2 regions of the Caballeronia sp. S22 genome follow, and region 1 is predicted to be linked to the other one. Evidence: riboswitches for the same ligand, from Rfam matches in the RefSeq annotation. Region 1 holds a riboswitch; the other holds the start of a gene.
What was found. Region 1 has a riboswitch for glycine ahead of gcvT (glycine cleavage system aminomethyltransferase GcvT). Riboswitches for the same ligand answer to the same signal wherever they lie in the genome.

Region 1 (3,408 bases):
GGCAATGCGGAGTTTGCGAAGAATCCGCCGGGCGTGCTGCGCGAAGTCGATGGCGATCACGATCTGCGTCATGAATTCGCCACGAAGGATGGCGCGTATGTCGAGTTTTATCGCGCGCTGGCGGCGTCGATTCAGGACGGCAAGCCTTTTCCGGTTTCGCCGCAGGACGCGGTCGATACGATGACGATTATTGAGCTGGCGATTCAGAGTGATAGGGAAGGGCGGAGTGTGCCGTTCGCACGGGGAGAGTAATCCGACGTCGAGCAACGCGTGGAACTGGTGGCGGCACCGAGACGCCGCTTAAATTATTTGCCGTTTCCAATGTTTCAATGCGCGTTGACAGTGGTTTATTTCTTATTTTTAACAAGATAATCCATGAACTCGATGACGCTGCTAGTATCCAGACACGCACGCATTAACGTCTGGAGCAAGCGTCATTGAATCTTCCAAAATCCGCTACCTCGGAATGGCTCAGCGAAGTGATCGACATGACGATCACAGCAAGTGGAAACGAGCTCCGGATAAAGCGCATCGAACGAGAAGCGCGAGCGCTCCTCCAGAAAAATGCGGGCCAGCCGGAAATGTGCTGGCTTGTACTCTCGTTCATCGCGTTCTTGCAAGGAAATCGTGGCGACTGCATTCGTTGCGTCGAAGCAGCCAACGCGCTGGCAAACCGCGACGTGACGATACTGGGTAACGCGGCGACGCTTATGTGCGACCTCGGGGAACCTGAACTTGGCGCGAAATACGCTCGCCAATTTGCAGCTTTAAGTCACAGTGATCCGAGATTGGCGATCAACGCCGCCCGTGCGCTTTATGGCGTTCTTCTTTTTGAAGAAGCAGCGGACGTAATGTGCGTTCGGAATGCCGAGTCTTTGCTCAGCCAAGACGATGGTTTCCTCCGCGATTTAAGTGACACGATCACTTTGTTTCAAACCGCCGGCGTTCATGCTGAACTTCGCCAAGCCCTATTGGAATCGGCGACATCGATCGTGCGCGCAACAGGTTGCGAAATCAGACGGGCGCGTCCTGTTCGATATTTCGAATGCACGATGAGATACGAACTGTTCGTTGAAGAGTCGGCCAGTCAGTGTGCCAGCGTGAACTTCGCAATCGCTGAAGGCCTCGTCGAGCAATTCGAAGAAGCATATCCGGAGTTGATCACTTTTGTTTGCCGCCCGCTTGGATCATTCACGCCGCGCGGTATCTCTATTGAAATTTAACGATGAGCATTGACGTTGCAGATTTAATTGGTTTGGCGCAGCAATTATCTGCGGGCGACAGCGAGTGTGAGTGGCGATCGGGGGCGTCGCGCGCCTATTACGCTGCATATCACAAGGCACTCCTGGTTGCGGATAAGTGCCTACCACCCAATCCCTTTTTAGCCGGAGAACATCAGCGCCTGGCGGATCGGTACATTGCGGAAGGAAAAAAGGGCAAAGCGCTTGCATATGTGCTGATAGACCTCAAAAAGGTGCGAACGCTTGCTGATTACCATCTCACAGAATCGTTTCGTCAGCACGATGCAACAGATCTGGTGGCCAATTGCATTGCGTTCTTGCCGAGAGCGGATGAATTTGCGACTCGACAAACTAACGGCACATCCGCGGCAGTCTGAACACAGTTCAGCCAACGCCTCCACCGTCCATCAGACGCGCCCGAATCCGTTTGACAACCCCAATTCGGTCGCGTAAATTCTGCCGCACGCGTCGGGAGAGCGCGTGGTTTCGTTCATGCAGCGAAGACCGCGCCGCCGAAGGGGCACACCCGCAAACTCTCAGGCAAAAGGACCGACTGCGTCGAGGAATTCGTTTCCTCGCACTCTGGAGAGCGGCAGCGGCTTCAGCATGAAGCCAGTTGCCCACCGAAGGGGCGCGCGATGAACCATCAGTCACGCTGATGGTTCGCGCAATCTCTCAGGTACCGAGGACAGAGGGGTCACGCATCGCAACCGCTTCGCGGCATGCGCCTTGCGCGCTGCATCAGGCAGCACGAAGGCGCATCCGGCCAGGCGAAATGTGCGCTGCGTGGCCTTTTTTGTTTCGCGAACCGAGGCCCCGATGACCGAACTTCAACACACGCCCCTGCACGCCGCCCACCTCGCGCTCAACGCGCGCATGGTCGATTTCGGCGGCTGGGACATGCCCGTCAACTACGGTTCGCAGATCGACGAGCATCGCGCGGTGCGCACCGACGCCGGCATGTTCGACGTGTCGCATATGCGCGTCGTCGATTTCGAGGGCGACGCCGTCCGCGAATTCTTCAAGCACGCAATCGCCAATAACGTCGACAAGCTCACGACGCCGGGCAAGGCGCTCTACTCGTGCCTGCTCAACGGCAACGGCGGCGTGATCGATGACCTGATCGTCTACTACTTCTCCGAAACGAATTTCCGCGTCGTCGTGAACGCCGGCACGGCGGAGAAGGACATCGCCTGGTTCGGGCAGTTGAACGCCGAAGGCAAATTCAATCTTTCGATCACACCGCGCCGCGATCTCGCGATCATCGCCGTGCAAGGCCCGAACGCGCGCGAAAAGACCTGGCAAGTGCTGCCGGACACGCGCACGCAAACTCAGGACATCAAGCCGTTCAACGCGGCCGTTTTCCCGTCGACGCAATATGGCGAGTTGATGCTCGCGCGCACCGGCTACACCGGCGAGGACGGTTTCGAGATCGTCGTTCCGGCGACGCAGGTCGAGGCGTTGTGGAACGCGCTCGCCGCCGCGGGCGTGAAGCCCGCAGGCCTCGGCGCGCGTGACACGCTGCGCCTCGAAGCCGGCATGAATCTGTACGGCCAGGACATGGACGAGAACGTCTCGCCGCTCGACGCAGGCCTCGCGTGGACCGTCGATCTGAAAACGGAACGCGATTTCGTCGGCCGCAACGCGCTCGAAGCGAACGGCTCGAAGGCGAATTTCGTCGGGCTCGTGCTGATCAAGGAAAACGGCAAGGCGGGCGGCGTGCTACGCGCGCATCAGAAAGTCGTCACGCAACACGGCGACGGCGAGATCACGAGCGGCACTTTTTCGCCGTCGATGCAGGAATCCATCGCGTTCGCGCGCGTGCCGACAGGCGTTGCCGTCGGGGACACGGTGCAGGTCGTCATCCGCGACAAGCAACTTCCGGCGCGCGTGGTAAAACTTCCGTTCGTGCGCAACGGCCGAGTGTTGGTCGAGCTTTCATAACGCCGTCGCGCCCGTTCCCTCCGATCAAGAAACTCACGAAAGAACCACGCAAGGAGCATCCAATGAGCATCCCGGCCGATCTGAAATACACCGAATCGCACGAATGGGTCCGCACCGAATCCGATGGCACGCTGACCATCGGCATCACCGATCACGCGCAGGAAGCGCTCGGTGACATCGTGTTCGTCGAACTGCCCGCGGCGGGCAAGACCGTTACGGCGGG
Region 2 (3,408 bases), on a different replicon from region 1:
TGTTGATGATGATCAGCTCCATCAGCCCGCGCGCGTTCATCAGCGCGCCGATGGCCATCGCGTCGCCGGAAGGCTCGCCGTTCGCGCGCGCGGCCGCCCAGCATGCGATGCCCTTGCCGCCGAACGACGCCAGCAGAATCGCCACGGCCGCGAGCATGATGGCCGGGTCCATCAGCATGTCGAGCCGCGTGTTGAGGCCCGAGTAGGTGAAGAACATCGGCAGCAGAAACACGACGACGAAGGGCTGCAGCATGTCGCGCAACTTTTCCGTCAGCGGGCCGCGCGGCAGCGCGACGCCGAGCAGAAAGCCGCCAAAGACTGCATGAATGCCGATGGCGTCCATTGCGAATGCGCAGAGCGAGAACAGCGCCAGCACGGTGGCGAGCACGCTCGTGGGCAACGGCGCGTGCGGATTCAATCCGGCCGCGAGCCGGCGCAGCAACTTGCCGCCGGCGAAGATCATGAAGAGCGCGAAAGCCGCGCCGCCGCCGATCGCTGCATACGCGCCCATCCACGAGCCGCCGAAGCTCGCGAGCACGATCGCGAGGATGCACCACGCGGCGGCGTCGTCGAATGCGCCTGCCGTCAGCGCGAGCGTGCCGAGCGACGTGCCGGTCAGCCCGCGCTCGTGGATGATGCGCGCGAGCATCGGAAACGCGGTGATCGCGATCGCCGCGCCGAGAAAGAGCGACGCCTCGTAGAGCCGCACCTTTTCCGCGAAAAGACCGGGGATCGTGTGCAGCCACGGCGTCAGCGCGAACGCGAGCGCGAACGGCGCGACGATGCCCGCGATCGACACGCTCATCGCGCTTTTAGCGCGGGCGCGGAAGTGGTCCGCGCGAAACTCCGTGCCGACGAGAAACATGTAGAGCCCGACGCCGAGCTGCGCGGCGACGTAGAGCGTGCCCATGGTCGCCTTGGGAAAGAGCGCCTGCTGCCAGTGCGGCAGCAGCATCCCGAAGAGCGAAGGGCCGAGCAGCACGCCCGCGATCATCTCGCCGACGACTTGTGGCTGACCGACGCGCTGCGCGAGCCTGCCGACGAGCTGGCTCGCGAGCACGATCACCGCGGCCTGGGCGAAAAAATAGACGGACAACTGGGAAGACGGCATCTTTTGAGCAGCGAATAACGGACGACCGGAGTCTGAGGGCGAGGGCGGCGATCTGTCAACGTGCTGACGGGGGCTTGCCATGCGCATTTCGTACCGGTATTGTGCAAGCGTTCGACAAAGCGTCACGGAAGAGTTCGTCCTCGCGACGACGCCGACGGAGCAACCGCCCCGGAAACTCTCAGGCAAAAGGACCGTGCGCGCTGGAACATCTGGAGAGCGGCGCCTTTGCGCGCCCACCGAAGGGGAGCCCAGGCTGCCGGCGTGAACGTCGGGTGGCACGCGGGCGAAACTCTCAGGTACATGGACAGATGGGGCATCGGTGCCGGCTGCGGCATGTGGCCAAGGCCGGCGATGCTCAATCAATCTGGATCATGTCATGTCACGAATCGCCATCATCGGCGCCGGGATCACCGGCGTCACGACCGCTTACGCCCTTGCGCAGCGTGGTTTTCACGTCACCGTCATCGAGCGTCATCGCTATGCGGCGATGGAAACGTCCTTCGCCAATGGCGGGCAACTGTCGGCGAGCAACGCCGAAGTGTGGAACAGCCGCGCCACCGTGCTGAAAGGCCTGAAGTGGATGTTCACGCGCGACGCGCCTCTCCTCATGAATCCGCGGCCCGGCTGGCACAAGTACAGCTGGATGGGCGAGTTCCTGCGGCAGATTCCGAACTATCGTGCGAATACGGCCGAAACCGTGCGCCTTGCGATCGCGGCGCGCGAGCATCTGTTTCGCATCGCGCGCGACGAGAAAATCGACGTCGATCTCGAACGGCGCGGCATCCTGCATTTCTACGCGAGCCGCAAGGAGTTCGACGCCGCATCGAAGGTCAACGAGATCCTGACCGGCGCGGGCCTCGACCGTCACGCGGTCACGCCGGAAGAGATCGCATCGATCGAGCCGACCTTGCGCGGTGCGTTTCATGGCGGCTTCTTCACGCCGTCCGATTCCACCGGCGACATCCACAAGTTCACGCGCGGACTCGCCGATGCATGCGCGCGGCGCGGCGTCGAGTTCCGCTACGACACGTCGGTGACATCGATCGACGAACAGGCGGGGCGGCTCGCGCTCAACGTCGAGCACGCGGGCGAGACGCAGGCGCTCCAGTTCGACGGCATCGTGATCTGCGCGGGCGTCGGCAGCCGGGCGTTCGCATCGATGGCGGGCGATCATCTCAACGTCTATCCGGTCAAGGGCTATTCGATCACCGTCTGCCTCGACGACGCGCGCAGCCGTGATCACGCGCCGTGGGTCAGCCTGCTCGACGACCGCGCGAAAATCGTCACGAGCCGGCTCGGCGCGGACCGTTTCCGCGTGGCGGGCACGGCGGAACTGAACGGCTTCAATCGCGATATCCGCGCGGATCGCATCGCGCCGCTCGTCGAATGGACGCGGCGTCATTTCCCCGATGTATCGACCGCGCGCGTGATTCCGTGGAGCGGCCTGCGCCCGATGTTGCCGAGCATGCTGCCGAAGGTCGGGCAGGGCAAGCGTCCGGGCGTGTTCTACAACACCGGGCACGGGCATCTCGGCTGGACGTTGTCGGCCGCGACGGCTGAGATCGTTGCGGAAACGGTGTCGCAGCGCCTACCTTCGAAGCGCGTGCACGTCGGCGCATCGTCGCAGGTGAGGGTGAATACGCCGGCGTGATATCGTCGGCGCACTGTTCACTGTCCGAAGGAGCGCGCAATGGCCGAACTCGTCAATTGCCTGTGGTTCGACGGTAATGCCCGTGAAGCGGCGGAGTTTTACGCCGCCACCTTTCCCGATAGCCGCGTCGGCGCGGGCCATGCGTCCGCGAAGCCGGGCGTGGGGCAGGGGCCGGAACTGACCGTCGAGTTCACCGTGCTCGGCCAGCGCTTCCTCGGACTGAACGGCGGCCCGAACTTCAAGCCGAACGAAGCGGTGAGCTTCATGGTGCATACCGGCAGCGCGGAAGAGACCGATCGCTACTGGAACGCGATCGTCGGCAATGGCGGCGAGGAAAGTCGGTGCGGCTGGTGCAAGGATCGCTGGGGTTTTTCATGGCAGATCACGCCGAAACGGATGCTCGAGATTTTCAGCGGCCCGGATCGCGAAGCCGCGAGACGCGCGATGGACGCGATGATGACGATGAGGAAGATCGACATCGCCGCGATCGAGCGCGCGGCGGCGGGCGGCTAAAGGCTCAACGATCGAATTCCTTCGTCTGATCGGCTTCCTCGAACATCTTGCCGAAGCCCGTCGGCACGAGCACGACGGAGCGATCGGCGGGATCGTAGTGATCGGCGAGTGCGAAGGCTTCGGAGATGATCGT

Region 2: linked by a shared signal. The riboswitch ahead of ACEN42_RS24785 (D-amino acid dehydrogenase) and the one ahead of gcvT (glycine cleavage system aminomethyltransferase GcvT) in region 1 are both predicted to bind glycine.

Annotation. Positions count from the first base shown of each region.
Region 1 covers NZ_OZ180035.1:221,163-224,570, forward strand. The annotation lists gene ACEN42_RS01000 (oxidoreductase) at 1-252, shown strand, start outside; gene ACEN42_RS01005 (hypothetical protein) at 438-1,223, shown strand; gene ACEN42_RS01010 (hypothetical protein) at 1,226-1,618, shown strand; glycine riboswitch at 1,701-1,804, shown strand; glycine riboswitch at 1,814-1,943, shown strand; gene gcvT (glycine cleavage system aminomethyltransferase GcvT) at 2,061-3,185, shown strand; gene gcvH (glycine cleavage system protein GcvH) at 3,248-3,408, shown strand, end outside.
Region 2 covers NZ_OZ180037.1:232,133-235,540, reverse strand. The annotation lists gene ACEN42_RS24790 (cation:proton antiporter) at 1-1,111, opposite strand, end outside; glycine riboswitch at 1,227-1,315, shown strand; glycine riboswitch at 1,318-1,422, shown strand; gene ACEN42_RS24785 (D-amino acid dehydrogenase) at 1,488-2,762, shown strand; gene ACEN42_RS24780 (VOC family protein) at 2,802-3,275, shown strand; gene ACEN42_RS24775 (substrate-binding domain-containing protein) at 3,280-3,408, opposite strand, start outside.